DNA from 4 places in the Pseudomonas sp. B392_1p genome. Region 1 is predicted to be linked to each of the others. Evidence: predicted binding sites of a transcription regulator. Region 1 holds the regulator's gene; each other region holds the start of a gene.
The links. Region 1 encodes FliA, which starts transcription of late flagellar genes. Its sites were predicted from a motif close to CTAAAGTTTNNNNNNNNNNNGCCGNTAA; they were not measured.
Positions count from the first base shown of each region.

Region 2: the regulator FliA is predicted to act here: its motif matches at 1,622-1,649, upstream of flgM (flagellar biosynthesis anti-sigma factor FlgM).
Region 3: the regulator FliA is predicted to act here: its motif matches at 1,500-1,527, upstream of ACTV8E_RS16670 (methyl-accepting chemotaxis protein).
Region 4: the regulator FliA is predicted to act here: its motif matches at 1,998-2,025, upstream of ACTV8E_RS17860 (flagellin).

Region 1 covers NZ_JBQPXM010000006.1:143,068-146,643, reverse strand. Annotated here, with positions in the region: gene flhF (flagellar biosynthesis protein FlhF) at 1-368, shown strand, start outside; gene fleN (flagellar synthesis regulator FleN) at 467-1,297, shown strand; gene fliA (RNA polymerase sigma factor FliA) at 1,294-2,037, shown strand; gene ACTV8E_RS10845 (chemotaxis response regulator CheY) at 2,130-2,504, shown strand; gene ACTV8E_RS10840 (protein phosphatase CheZ) at 2,522-3,307, shown strand; gene ACTV8E_RS10835 (chemotaxis protein CheA) at 3,319-3,576, shown strand, end outside.
Region 2 covers NZ_JBQPXM010000005.1:83,911-87,486, forward strand. Annotated here, with positions in the region: gene ACTV8E_RS09000 (chemotaxis protein CheV) at 1-669, opposite strand, end outside; gene flgA (flagellar basal body P-ring formation chaperone FlgA) at 805-1,557, shown strand; gene flgM (flagellar biosynthesis anti-sigma factor FlgM) at 1,690-1,995, shown strand; gene ACTV8E_RS09015 (flagella synthesis protein FlgN) at 2,039-2,512, shown strand; gene ACTV8E_RS09020 (flagellar brake protein) at 2,584-3,339, shown strand; gene ACTV8E_RS09025 (MFS transporter) at 3,418-3,576, opposite strand, start outside.
Region 3 covers NZ_JBQPXM010000012.1:106,296-109,871, forward strand. Annotated here, with positions in the region: gene ACTV8E_RS16670 (methyl-accepting chemotaxis protein) at 1-1,452, opposite strand, end outside; tRNA gene ACTV8E_RS16675 (tRNA-Leu) at 1,604-1,690, opposite strand; tRNA gene ACTV8E_RS16680 (tRNA-Leu) at 1,804-1,890, opposite strand; partial or broken gene rnr (ribonuclease R) at 2,093-3,576, shown strand, end outside.
Region 4 covers NZ_JBQPXM010000014.1:52,445-56,020, forward strand. Annotated here, with positions in the region: gene ACTV8E_RS17855 (flagellar protein FlaG) at 80-424, opposite strand; gene ACTV8E_RS17860 (flagellin) at 489-1,916, opposite strand; gene ACTV8E_RS17865 (glycosyltransferase) at 2,294-3,576, opposite strand, start outside.

The DNA.
Region 1 (3,576 bases):
TCGAGGCACTGGCCAGTCGCAGCCTGAAGTCGCGCAATTACCTGGTGCTGGGTGCCACCAGCCAGGAACAGGTACTCAAAGCGGCTTATAACACCTACCAACGCTGCGGCTTGGCCGGCTGCGTGATTACCAAGCTCGACGAGGCGCTGAGCCTTGGCGAGGTGCTTGGTGTGGTGGTTGGGCAAAACCTGCCGGTGGCCTATCTGGCAGACGGCCCACGTATTCCGGATGACCTGCACATACCGCGCAGCCACCAGTTGGTGAGCCGCGCGGTGCGCATGCAGATGACAGAAGATCCCAGTGAGGATCTCATGGCCGACATGTTTGCCGGCCTTTATAACAGTGATGCGACGCGTCGCGTTGGATAGACCTGGGGAAGCAAGTTGTGGCCCTACGAGCATGTCACGCCAAAGAGCGGTGCCCGGGGTTACGGGCAGTGAGCGCAGAATGGCGAGGTTAAGAGAACATGGGTAGCTTGCATCCTGTACAGGTGATCGCCGTAACGGGCGGCAAGGGTGGCGTGGGGAAGACCAATGTCTCGGTCAACCTGTCGCTGGCCCTGGCCGAACTCGGCCGCCGGGTGATGCTACTGGACGCCGACCTTGGTCTGGCCAACGTGGATGTCATGCTTGGCCTGGCCACCAAACGTAACCTCGCCGATGTGATTGCCGGCGACTGCGAGCTGCGTGATGTGGTGTTGCAGGGGCCGGGCGGCATTCGCATCGTGCCGGCCTCGTCCGGCACCGCGAGCATGGTGCGCCTGTCCACTCAGCAGCATGCTGGGCTGATTCAGGCGTTCAGTGATCTCGGTGACAACCTCGATGTCTTGATCATCGACACCGCGGCAGGGATTGGCGAGGGAGTGGTGAGTTTCGTGCACGCCGCCCAGGAGGTTCTGGTGGTAGTCACCGACGAGCCGACCTCGATCACCGATGCCTACGCCCTGATCAAATTGCTCAATCGTGATTACGCCATGAACCGCTTTCGCGTACTGGCGAACATGACCCGTACTGCGGAAGAAGGACGCAATCTGTTTGCCAAATTGACCAAGGTGACTGATCGCTTCCTGGATGTCGCCCTGCAGTATGTCGGCGCCATTCCCATGGATGAGACGGTGCGCAAGGCGATGCAAAAGCAGCGCGCCGTCTACGAAGCCTATCCGCGCTCCAAATGTGCGCAGGCGTTCAAGGCCATTGCGCAACAGGTCGATAGCTGGCCGTTGCCTGCCAACCCACGCGGGCATCTGGAGTTTTTTGTCGAGCGACTGGTGAAAAGACCTGGTGATACTTCCGTATGAATTCCCAAGGACTTCGCATGTACAGCCGGGCACAGCCCGAGGATTCGCAAAGCCAACTCATTGAGCGTCATGCACCGTTGGTCAAACGTATCGCCTATCACCTGCTCGCTCGCCTGCCGGCCAGTGTGCAGGTTGAGGACCTGATGCAGGCCGGCATGATCGGCTTGCTGGAAGCGTCGAAGAAATACGACTCGGGCAAGGGCGCGAGTTTCGAGACCTATGCCGGTATTCGCATCCGCGGCGCCATGCTGGATGAGGTACGCAAGGGCGACTGGGCACCGCGTTCAGTGCACCGCAACAGCCGCATGGTCAGCGACGCGATCCGGGTTATTGAAGCAAGAACCGGTCGCGACGCTAAAGATCACGAGGTTGCTGCCGAACTCCAGTTAAGCCTCGAAGATTATTACGGCATTCTCAACGATACCTTGGGAAGCCGACTGTTCAGTTTCGACGACCTGCTGCAGGAGAACGAAGGCAATGCGGTGGATGAAGATCCCAACCATTCCCATCCCAGCCCTGCACGCGAGCATGAGGATGAACGCTTTCAGAATGCTTTGGCCGAGGCGATCTCCAATCTGCCGGAGCGTGAGCGTCTGGTGCTGTCGCTGTATTACGACGAGGAACTGAATCTCAAGGAAATCGGCGAAGTGTTGGGGGTCAGCGAGTCCCGCGTCAGTCAGTTGCACAGCCAGTGCGCCGCGCGGTTGCGGGTGCGGCTGAGCGCCTGGCGGGCACGCTGATCAGGGGTACGCTGGTTTTCGGGATATAGGGGGCGCAGTCCGGAGACCGGCTGCGTTTTTACACTGTGTGGAGGTCGAATTTGGACAAGAACATGAAAATCCTCATCGTTGATGATTTTTCAACGATGAGACGCATCATCAAAAACCTGCTGCGTGACCTGGGCTTCACCAATACCGCCGAGGCCGATGATGGCCTGACGGCGTTACCCATGTTGCAAAGCGGCAATTTCGACTTCCTGGTAACGGACTGGAACATGCCCGGCATGAGCGGCATCGATCTGCTGCGCGTCGTGCGCGCCGACGAGCGCCTGAAGAACCTGCCGGTTTTGATGGTGACTGCGGAAGCCAAGCGCGACCAGATCATTGAAGCGGCGCAAGCAGGGGTTAACGGCTATGTCGTCAAGCCTTTCACTGCTCAGGGTCTCAAGGAAAAAATCGAAAAGATCTTCGAGCGAGTCAACGGCTGACAGGCCTCGGAGGAACAATGGAAAACCGCGATGTGAAGGGGGAGCTGGAAACCAGCTTGATGCACAACGCCCGCGAGTTGATGAACAGCCTGGAGAATCGGCAGTTCGGCGAGGCCGTGCAGATCATCCACGAGCTCAACAAGGTGCGTGATCGCGGTCTGTATCAGGAAGTGGGCAAGCTCACCCGCGAACTGCATACCGCCATTGTCAATTTTCATATCGATCCGCGTTTGACGGATGGCAACGAGGCGTCGCAAATCACCGACGCCACCGAGCGCCTGTCCTATGTGGTAGAGATGACCGAGCGGGCGGCCAACCGGACCATGGATCTGGTGGAGGAGTCCGTGCCGATGGTCAGTGCGCTGCATGACGAAGCGAGCGCATTGCGCCAGGAGTGGCAACGCTTCATGCAGCGTGAAATGGATGTACAGGGGTTTCGCCATCTGGCCCGTCGCGTTGAGCAGTTCTTTGCCCGGTGCGAGCAGGACAGCGAGCGTTTCAGTGCGCAGTTGAATGAAATCATGCTGGCGCAGGACTTCCAGGACCTGACCGGACAGGTCATCAAGCGCGTCACCTCGCTGGTAACCGAAGTGGAAAGCGATCTGATCAAGCTGATGCTGATGGCCAGTGATGTCGATCGTTTCACGGGTATTCAGCATGACCATGCCGAACTGCGTGCGGAGCTAGACCAACAAAAAAATTCTTCACAGGGTGAAGGTCCGCAACTTAATGCCGATAAACGTGATGATGTCGTGTCCGGTCAGGACGACGTCGACGATCTGCTTTCCAGTCTTGGGTTTTAGGGGGCACTGTTATGAGCTTCGACGCCGATGATGAAATCCTCCAGGATTTCCTGGTGGAGGCCGGCGAGATTCTCGAGCAACTGTCCGAACAGTTGGTGGAGTTGGAAAGCCGTCCGGATGACATGGATCTGCTCAATGCGATCTTCCGCGGTTTCCATACCGTCAAGGGCGGTGCAGGCTTTCTGCAGCTCAATGAGCTGGTGGAATGTTGCCATATTGCGGAAAACGTCTTTGACATGCTGCGCAAGGGTGGACGACGCGTCGATCCA
Region 2 (3,576 bases), on a different contig from region 1:
GTTGAGCATGTTTTGCAGATACTCGAGTCCCTGGCGACCATCGCACAGAGCAGTGACCTCGACGCCAAGGCTTTCCAGGCAACGAATCAGCTGCTTGCGGGCAACCGATGAATCATCCACCACCAGCACGTGCTGAGTCTCGGCAAACTGCTGAGCCTGCGCGGAAATGACGTGATCAGAGACCGTTTCTTTGGTCGGTATGACTTCGGCAAGAATCTTTTCTACATCGATGATTTCCACCAGCCGATCATCCACATGGGTCACCGCAGTCAGGTAATGATCCCGTCCGGTGCCCTTGGGCGGCAGATGCACCTCATGCCAGTAGAGGTTGACGATGCGTTCCACCGAGCGCACCAGGAAGCCCAGCACGCGTGAGTTGTATTCGGTGATGATGACGAAACTGTTCTGCCGCTCGGTCAGAGCGCGACGGCCGGTAGCCATCGACAGGTCGAGAATCGGAACGGTTCCGCCACGGATATTCGCCACGCCACACACTACCGCGCTCGATTTGGGCATGACATTCAGACGGGGACAAGGCAGTACTTCCTTGACCTTGAAGACATTGATGCCATACAGCTGACTGCCGTCGAGACGAAACAGCAAGAGCTCCAGGCGATTCTGTCCGACCAGCTGAGTGCGCTGGTTTACCGAGTCCATTACACCAGCCATGCCGGCTCCCTTGATATGAATAGAACGTTGTATGTTCAGGTAGGGACGGAAAGTGCCGCCGTGCTTACCCACACGCGCACCAAAGTTCGATGCTCGCCTTTTACCTGGCGGCACGTACTTTGCTTCTTTTAGGGCATGAAGATTGCCCTGTCATTTTTACGACGTTTATCCAGGCTTGCTCAGCCCCTCGCCTGCGTTGCCGTGCTGCACAGCATCTCGTCACAGGCGGCGCCAACACCACAAACGCTACCTGATCAGCTTATCGGCACAGCCCAGGCATTTCTTGAGGCCACTGTCGCCGACTACTTGCAGCGCAGCGCCATCGCCGGGCGCCATGAAATCGACATGAACCGACTGGACCCACGGTTGCGCATGCCGTTTTGCGACCAACCCCTGTATGCCAGCCTGGAAAACCCGCCACAGCCCATCGGCCGGGTCACCGTGCGCGTCGGCTGCAGCGGTCGTTCGCCCTGGAGCGTCTTTGTCCCCGCCCAAGTGCGCCTGTATCGCGACGTAGTCGCCGTCGCGCGCCCCTTGGCGCGCTCAAGCACCATCGGTTTTGCAGATATCCGCCTGGCGGAGCGCGACGTCGGCCAGCTCAGCCAAGGCTATCTGACCGAGCTGGATCAGGCCCTGGGCTACAAATTGACGCGCCCCGTCACCGCCGACCAGATCCTCACCCCCAACCACCTGGAACGAGCCGATGTGGTGAGCAAAGGTGATCAGGTCGTCATCAGCGCCCGCAACAGCGGCCTGAATGTACGCATGCCCGGCGAAGCGCTGAGCAACGGAGCGCCAGGTGAACAGATCCGGGTACGCAACCTGGGCTCCCAACGCATCATCAAGGCCAGGATCAGTGGCCCCGGACAGGTGGAAGTGGACCTCTAAACCGTCAAGAACTGTTTAAATCCTTTAAACTGTGACCCGAAACGCAAAACCGTATCGGATCGCACTAAAGTTCCTGCCGCCCTGGCCGAGAATAATGGCATGCGTCCATACACCCGTCCGAGGTAGCGAATCATGGTTATCGACATTCAGCGGTCGAACGGCACCCCCGTCCCGCCCAGCACAAACCGCAGCAATGCGGCGCAGCCGCCGATCGACACCGCGCTGGCCCAGCCTGCAACACCGGCCAAAAGTGGCGAGCCGGTACTTCTCAGTGCTGAGGCTCAACAGTTGCAGCAGATCAGCGATCAATTGCGTAGCCAGCCCAGTGTCGACCACGAACGCGTGGCACAAATCAAGCAAGCCATCGCCGATGGCAGCTATCAGGTCGACAGCCAGCGCGTGGCCAGCAAGCTGCTCGGTTTCGAAACCCTGCGCTGATTGACCCGCGAGGGAGCAGGACGCCCGCTCAACAGAGGTTGTTATGCCAGCAGTAAGCCTTTTGCAGCAGTTCAATGACGATATCGCCAGCGCTGAGCGTCTGCTCGCGCTGCTCGACAGCGAGTATCAGGCCTTGAGTCGCAGTGAGCTGGCGCTGCTGGAAGAACTGCTGGAAGAGAAACAACAGCTGCTTGCCCTGCTTGAGCAGCATCGCCAGCAGCGCAGCGAGCTGTTGCGTGGTCTGCAACTGACGCCCGACCGTGATGGCCTGCAAGCGTTTGCGCAACGCTCGCCGCAGGGCCCCGCACTGATGGAAAGTGCCGATACCCTGAGTGAACTGCTGCAGCGCTGCCAGGAAGCCAACCTGAGCAATGGCCGCCTCATCCAGCATGGCCAGAGCAGTGTCGAAGGGTTGCTGATGATCGTGCGCGGCAAGAATGACACCGCCGGGCTCTATAACCGTCGCGGTCAGAGCACCGGTAACATAGCCCGCCAGCGCCCCATCAATCTGGCCTGAATTAATAAACTGATCTGCCTCGATGCTCGCAGGGGCAGGTCGGTGTCGTACCGTTCGGAGACTTCGAGACAGTGTCAAAATTCCTGGATGATGACAACGCGCCCCAAGGCCCGGTGATACTCCGGGAACCCTTGGAAATCCTCGCCAGTTTAAAGCTGCTCCAGCAAGGCCTGGATAGTTTGACAATCACCTTCGACGGCCAAACTCAGCACTACCAGAGCCTTCTGGTGGATCTTGATCGGGAGCGTGGCTTGCTCGCGCTGGATGAACTGGTACCTGCCGACGGCGAGGCCCGCCTGCTAGGGGGTGAGAGCTTCCATGTCCAGGGGTATCACGAAGGCATACGCATGGCCTGGCGTACCGAGCGTGCCCAGATTCGCCGCGGCGAACATCAGGGGCATCGCTGCTACTGGATCGAGCTGCCTGAGGAAATGGATTATCACCAGCGCCGTGACGCCTACCGCGCCCCCCTCAAGCCCAGCCAGATCCCCACGATCAATCTGGCCGGCAGCCTGCTCTCCCCCTCACTGGTCGGCAAACTGCTGGACATCTCGGCCACCGGTTGCAAGCTGCGCTTTCCAGGCAACGTGCTGAGCGTTCTGGAGCGCGGCGAAGTCTACGAACGACTGAGCATTGCCCTGCCCGAAGCCACTCTGGTGCTGGCCGCTGAGCTGCGCCACTTGCACTACGAAGAACGCCACGAGGCCAGCTTCGCCGGCATGCGCTTTCACGAAATCAGCGGCCTCGAGCAGCGGCAGATCGAGCGCTTCGTCTTTCAGGTACAGCGAGAAAGTCGCCGCCTCGAGCGCGAAGGCCCCTTCGAATAATCGTCGAGCCCGCCACGGAGACGCTCCGCGCGTCTCCGATGCAGCGTAATGCACTAATACCTTTCCCTAGCCGCACGGCTAATCCTGCATCTGCTCCTGCACCACGTGCTCGTCGACACGCGGGTCCAAGGCGGCCTGCAAGGGCGAGCCCGCCATGCTATCCAGCACTGGCACGTGATGCAGCGGCGCATCTTCGACCTGGTGCAGGTTGGTTACCCGATGCGGACGAACACTCAG
Region 3 (3,576 bases), on a different contig from region 1:
CTGATCGATGTCCTGGGCGACCAGGTTCTGTTGCTCGGCTGCGGAGGCAATCTGCAGATTCAGGCCATTGATCGCGTCCATGTCCTGCGCCATGGTGTCCAGCAGTTGCGAGGCCTGTCGGCTCTGTTGCAGATTGCTGCTGGTTTGGGCGGCATTGCGCTGCATGTGTTGCAGGGAGTCGCGTGCGCGGTCCTGCAGGCGGGTGATGATGCTGCCGATCTCGCCAGTGGACTCTTGGGTGCGGCTGGCCAGGGTGCGCACTTCGTCGGCGACAACGGCAAAGCCGCGTCCGGCCTCGCCGGCTCGCGCCGCTTCGATGGCCGCATTCAATGCCAGCAAGTTGGTCTGTTCGGCAATCCCGCTGATCACTTCCAAGACTTTGCCGACCTCCAGGCTTTCAGTTTCCAGGGCTTGCATCTGCTTGCCTGCTTCTTCCATCTGGGAATTCAAAGCCGTGAGCAATTGGGTGCTGCGCTCAACTGCCTGCTGGCCTTGTTCAGTATTTCGTTCGGCGGCCTGGGCGGCGTTAGCGGCGTCGCTGGCGTGGCGGGCGACTTCGGCGACACTGGCGCTCATCTCGTTCATCGCCGTGGCGACCTGGTCCAGCTCCGAGTGTTGACTGGCAGCGCTGCGTTCTGACGTCTGCAGGCTGTTTAGGGTGTGTTCAACATGCTGATTGGTTTTCTCGCTGGTCAGTTTGACCCGGGCGAGCAATTCGCGGACCTGTTCGGACATGCGATTGCAGGCATGGACGATATGGCCAATCTCGTTGTCCTTCCAGTTCGAATGCAGATGTTGCGTGAGGTCGCCGTCGGCGACACGGCGCAGGCTTTGCTCGACGTTGCGCAGTTCGCGCATCAGCGGCTGCATGCCGAATTGATGCCCGCCGGCGACCAGTAAAAGGATGCCCAGCACAGCGACAAAGGCTATCTGCAGTTGCTGGCGCTGAGTGCTCTCTGCGTGCCGGGTCATCAGGGTGACCGCGTCGTTCATTTCCTTGATCAGGGTCACGGAGTTCTGTTGCAAGCGTCGCAGGTCAAGCTGATCGCCAGACTTGAGGTTCTGTACCTGATCGCGCAGGGTTCGCCAGTGACCGCCAACGGCCTGCAGTTGGGTCTGAATGGCGGGGACTTGTATTTGGCTGATGCCGCGTTGCGGGTTGCCGTGCAGCAGGTCGCGGTGGGCTTTGTCGAATTGCTCAATGGTGGCCAGCAAAAGGCTGCGCTCGATGGTCCCCGTTTGCAGCAGGAGGGCTTCCTTGCTGATCTTCTGACTCAGCATGCGTTGAGCGCCCGCGACGTTGATGGTTTCTGGCGAGACCGAGAGGCTGGCGTAGAGGCTGGCGGTACTGATCAGGGCCAGCACGAACATCAGGCCATAGGAAAACAGAAACTGATGGCTCAGCGTGCGCAGGCCGAGACTGCGCAGCGAAGAGTTGATAAATGCGTTCATGGAGTGTCCGAAAGTCTGCGGCAAACGACTGTGTTTGCGTTAACAAGTAATCGGCAGCGGCACGAAGAGCTGTATATCTAGGCTGATGTTGTCGAAGGCAAAATGCAGACGAAAAAAAACCGAGCTGGATAGCTCGGTTTTTTTAGAAGAGTGGTGCCCAGGAGAAGACTCGAACTTCCACGGTGTTGCCACCGCTAGGACCTGAACCTAGTGCGTCTACCAATTCCGCCACCTGGGCACATTGCGATGATCGCTCATCGACTTGTTCGCCGGTTACCGATTTCACTCGGTGCGAAGCCGGCGGCTTCGTTGCTACTAAATCCCGGTCTTGCGACATGGATTACAGAAAAATGGTGCCCAGGAGAAGACTCGAACTTCCACGGTGTTGCCACCGCTAGGACCTGAACCTAGTGCGTCTACCAATTCCGCCACCTGGGCACGGGAAACAATGATACTTACTTATTTCCGTGTTACAACGTCTCTGCAACGTTGTGGGCGCGAACTATACGGTTGAGCATTTGGCTTGTAAACCCCTGATGGTGAAAATAATTGTTCAGGGAAGGCTGCCGTCGGACAGCATTTCGCGCTTCAATAGCAACAGGGCGGTCCTGCCCCTTTTATATACAGGTGACTTCGCTTAATGGCCGATTGGCAATCCCTCGATCCCGAGGCCGCCCGCGAGGCGGAAAAATACGATAACCCCATTCCCAGCCGTGAGCTGATTCTGCTACGGCTGGATGAGCGTGGCGCTCCGGCAAGCCGCGAGCAATTGGTCGATGAGTTCGGGCTGACCACCGACGAGCAGCTCGAGGCGCTGCGTCGCCGTCTGCGCGCCATGGAGCGCGACGGCCAGCTTGTCTACACCCGGCGTGGCGCTTATGCCCCGGTGGATAAACTGGATTTGATTCGCGGGCGCGTCAGTGGGCATCGTGACGGCTTCGGTTTTCTGATCCCCGATGACGGCAGTGACGACCTGTTTCTCAGTCCAGCGCAGATGCGCCTGGTCTTTGATGGCGACAAGGTGCTGGCACGGGTGGCTGGCTTTGACCGGCGCGGACGTCGCGAGGGCGCTGTGGCGGAAGTCGTCGAGCGCGCCCACGAGACGCTGGTTGGCCGCTTCTTCGATGAGAGCGGCATCGCCTGCGTGGTGGCGGATAATCCGAAGATTCAGCAGGAAATCCTCATTCCGCCCGGCAAACAAGGGCAGGCCCAGCATGGACAGTTCGTCCAGGTGCGCATTGAACAGTGGCCCAGTGGCTTTCGCCAGGCGCAAGGCGAAGTGGTCGAGGTGCTGGGCGAATACATGGCGCCGGGCATGGAAATCGAAGTGGCGCTGCGCAGCTACGATATTCCCCACGTCTGGCCCGACGAGGTTGTTAAAGAAGCCGGCAAACTCAAGCCAGACGTGGCAGAGAAGGATAAAGAGAAGCGCGTTGATTTACGCCATTTGCCGTTCGTCACCATCGACGGTGAAGATGCGCGCGACTTCGATGATGCGGTGTTTGCTGAGCCGATAAAGGGTGGCGGCTGGCGTCTGTATGTGGCGATTGCCGACGTGTCCTTCTATGTAAAGGTCGGCTCGGCACTGGATGAAGAAGCCAGCCAGCGCGGCAACTCAGTGTATTTTCCCGAGCAGGTCGTGCCGATGCTGCCGGAGGCCTTGTCCAACGGGTTGTGCTCGCTCAATCCGAATGTCGACCGTCTGGCGATGGTCTGCATGATTGAGCTGTCACGCACCGGCAAGATGACGGATTACCAGTTCTGCGAGGGTGTGATCAACTCCCATGCCCGCCTGACCTATGACAAGGTCAGTGCCTTGCTGGAGCAGCCGGACAGCGCTGAGGCCGTGCAGCTGCGCCAGCAGATTCCCGAGGTGGTGCCACACCTGCAGCAGTTGCATAAGCTGTTTCAGGTATTGCTCAAGGCACGCAACGTGCGGGGTGCAATCGACTTCGAAACCCAGGAAACGCGCATTGTCTTCGGCGCGGACCGCAAGATCGTCGAGATCCGTCCGACTCAGCGCAACGATGCACACCGCCTGATCGAGGAATGCATGCTGTGCGCCAACGTGGCCACTGCCGCCTTCCTGCTCAAGCACGAAGTCCCCGCGCTGTACCGCGTGCA
Region 4 (3,576 bases), on a different contig from region 1:
TGATAGAGCAAGATTCGAACCAAGCCTAGTCAGCGACATGATCCGTCCGCTCTATAAAAATCTCTTGCCGTCGGGGTAGCTATACCTGCTCGGTAAACAACAAACTGCCGGCATCCTGTAGACGTCTGGCCAGTTCGAGTGCTTCCTCGGATGGCAACTGGCGAAGCACTTCGCCAGTTTGCCGGGCTATCACCTTCACGACGATGCGCCCTGAGTCTTCGTCGATGGAAAACTGCAGACCACGCTGCGCCTCATCGACGAACTCCTGAATGTTTTTGATCGCTTCTACCACGCGCTCGCGTTCGGGTTCGACCTGGAGTTTCGGCTTGTTTTCATGCCCCTTGAGTTGCCTGGCTTGTTCGGCCTCGGGCGTCTGGGGCTTTGGCACTGTATAAAGCGCATTGAGAGAGAGACTGACGTCCATCTAACATTTCCTCGGCTAAAAGAGAGGGCGCACCAGGCGCCCTCTCTTGTTACCGCAAGGGTGATTAACCCAGCAGTTTCAGTACAGCGGACGGCAGCTGGTTAGCCTGAGCCAGGATCGCAGTGGATGCCTGTTGCAGGGTCTGCTGCTTGGTCAGCTCGGCGGTTTCGGAAGCGAAGTCGACATCCTGAATACGGCCACGGGAAGCAGTGGAGTTTTCCATGATCGCGGTCAGGTTGTTGATGGTGCTGTCCAGACGGTTCTGTACGGCACCCAGGTCAGCACGCTGGGAGTCGATGCGAGCGATGGCCTTGTCCAGAATGAACAGAGATTGCTGGGCAGAGTCAGCGCTGCGAATGTCGGAATCCTTGACGGTCGATAGCGTGGACGAAACCGGAGTCGCGCCGAACAGAGTGGCAGCAGAGCCAGTACCGGTGATGGAGAACGCCTTGGAGGAGTCAACGTTGACTTCACCGCGAATGATCTGGGTGTCTACCAGAGCGGTAGCAGCGGTCTTGGTATCATCGCCGGCTTGTACGGAAACGTTGATGCCACCAGCGCTAAAGGCGACACCCGATGCGGCACCGATTTCGAAGTTCTCACCCGCTTCGTTGATGACACTGATTTCCTTGCCGTCGTAGGCAACAGTCACGTTCAGCTTGCTGGCGTTGTCGCGCAGTTGTTCGAACAGTTGCTGCTCGCTGGTGGCGCCGAGGATTTCGATGGACTCTTCGCCCACGGTCAGCTTGAAGTTACCCACGGAGCCGGAGCTCAGGGCATCGCCGTCCAGGGTGACAACGGTACGAGCGGAGACGCTCAGACCACCGATGGCACCATCCATTGCCTGGGCAATGCTCTTGGCCGAGCCGCTGGCGTCATAGGACACGGTTACAGCCTGGCCGCCGCCGACAATGGTGGCGCTACCGGATGCCAGGGGAGTGGTGCCCACGGCGCCGCCACTGGCCGAACCGACCTGGTTGGAACCGATCTTGTTGGCAGCGACGCTGTCCATGCTGATGTTGATGGTTTCGTAGGCGTTGGCGCCGACCTGGAAGGCGGTGGTACCGAAGGAGCCGTCCAGCAGATTGCGGCTACCGAAGGTGGTGGTTTCGGCGATACGGTTCAGCTCAGAGGTCAGCGCGCTGTACTCGGCCTGCATGGAGGCGCGGTCTTCGTCACCGTAGGAACCGTTGGCGGACTGCAGAGCCAGTTCGCGCATGCGCTGCAGAATGGAGGTGGATTCGCCCATGGCCGCTTCAGCGGTTTGTGCGATGGAGATACCATCGTTGGCGTTCTTGGTGGCAACGTTCAGGCCGTTGATTTGGCTGGTCAGACGGTTGGAAATCTGCAGACCGGCGGCATCATCCTTGGCGCTGTTGATGCGCAGGCCGCTGGACAGACGCTGCATGCTGGTGGACAGGCTGTCCGAAGCACGGTTCAGGTTCTTCTGAGTAGTCAGGGAAGCAATGTTGGTATTAACGGAGAGAGCCATCTATGGAATCCTCATGGGTTGGCTTAAGGTTCCCACGCCCTCGGCTTGCGCCTGATGTGGCCTGGAGAACTGTCATAAGGGTTATCGTCGACTCTCGCGGATGCTTTAGGGGTACCTGCGTCTTTTTTCGCCATTACCACGCCACTACGTGTCCTGGTGCACATTTGCAACCATATAGCACGACGTTATCCGGGTTACTCCCCAACCCCCTTCTCCGGGGCTGCAGGGACGAGTTGAGCGAGAGGAATCGTAGCCTACTGCTGGCCGCGTCGATATCAGTGCCAGCACGTCGGTAATGCTGCGCCCTGCGATCCCGTGCACCCGAACGCAACCACCAAAACGCAAAAGCCCGCGGCACTGCGGGCTTTGCTTAGCGATTAACCCGGCAGCCAAGCCTTGCGCCACAGTTCCAGGTTATCCCCCTCAAGCATCCAGTCTTTGTGCACAGCAGCGCGTAGCTCATCGCCAATCTTCGCCGTCGCATCCAGGTCGGACAGGTGCATGCGAATCGCATCCACCCAATCCTTGAAGCGGTTCTTCACCCGTGTCACCGGCAGATCGCCCTGGTAACAAACCAGATCGGTGCACACCACCGGGAAGCCGCAAGCGCCGTATTCCAACAAGCGCAGGTTGCTCTTGCACTCATTAAACAGGTTCGGCTCAACCGGTGCCAACGCCAGGTCCAGATTCAAGCCCGCCAGCGCAGCCGGATACTCCTCGATATCGATTCCGGGGTGAAACTCGTGCACATAAGGCCGCAGTTTGTCCGGGCACATGCCGAAGAATACCCACTCCACTTCGTTAGCCAATTCCTTGACCACATCAGCGATCATTTCCAGGTCACCGGTATGACTGGAACCCCCCGCCCAACCCACTCGCGGCTTATCAGACACGCGCCGTTCGCTGCTCAGGCCAGTCCACCAACGCGGATCCAGGCGGTTCTTGACGACCTGAATATCCGCATGCATACCGGCAAAGGCCTCAGCCAACGGCTCGGTAGACACCACAAAGCGATCCACATAACCCAGGCCACGCCGTATGGACTTAAGAATATCCTTGGGTATATGGCCTCGATGCACACTCTTGATCGGTAAATTGGGCAGGTAATCATCCAGCTCGAAGACCTTGAAGGCCTTGGAGAACTTATTCATCCGCCCCACTATCTCCAATTGGGCATCCGTCACCTGCCGCTGCAGGACAATGGAGTCGGGGTTATAACGCTCCAGCTCAGGAATGCTAAGCAACCTGCCTGACAACGTACCATCAATAAGCCCGGCCTCCTTTGCCGCATTGAACGGCTGGATGACCCGATACTGACCGCAACCCGTCTTGTCAGCCATATGGGCCAGGACCACCGGCAGCGGGCGCCAGCTCAAAGGACGCCAAGTGAGATTGGCATCCACCTCAATTTCGAAGCCCTTGCCATTCAATGATAAGTTGGCGTTATACGCCGGATCTCGAGCAATAAGTGGCAGCCATTTTTCATACATCGCATCCTGCTCAGCCATAAAGCGCTTGCGCTTGGCCTCGGCCTTCGCAGGATCAACGTTATTTTGACTGACGTTGCCCACATGCATGACGACCGAGTGTGGCGTCCATACGGTCAGATAGCCCGCTTCACGCACTTTTAGGCACAGGTCAACGTCGTTATAGGAAACCT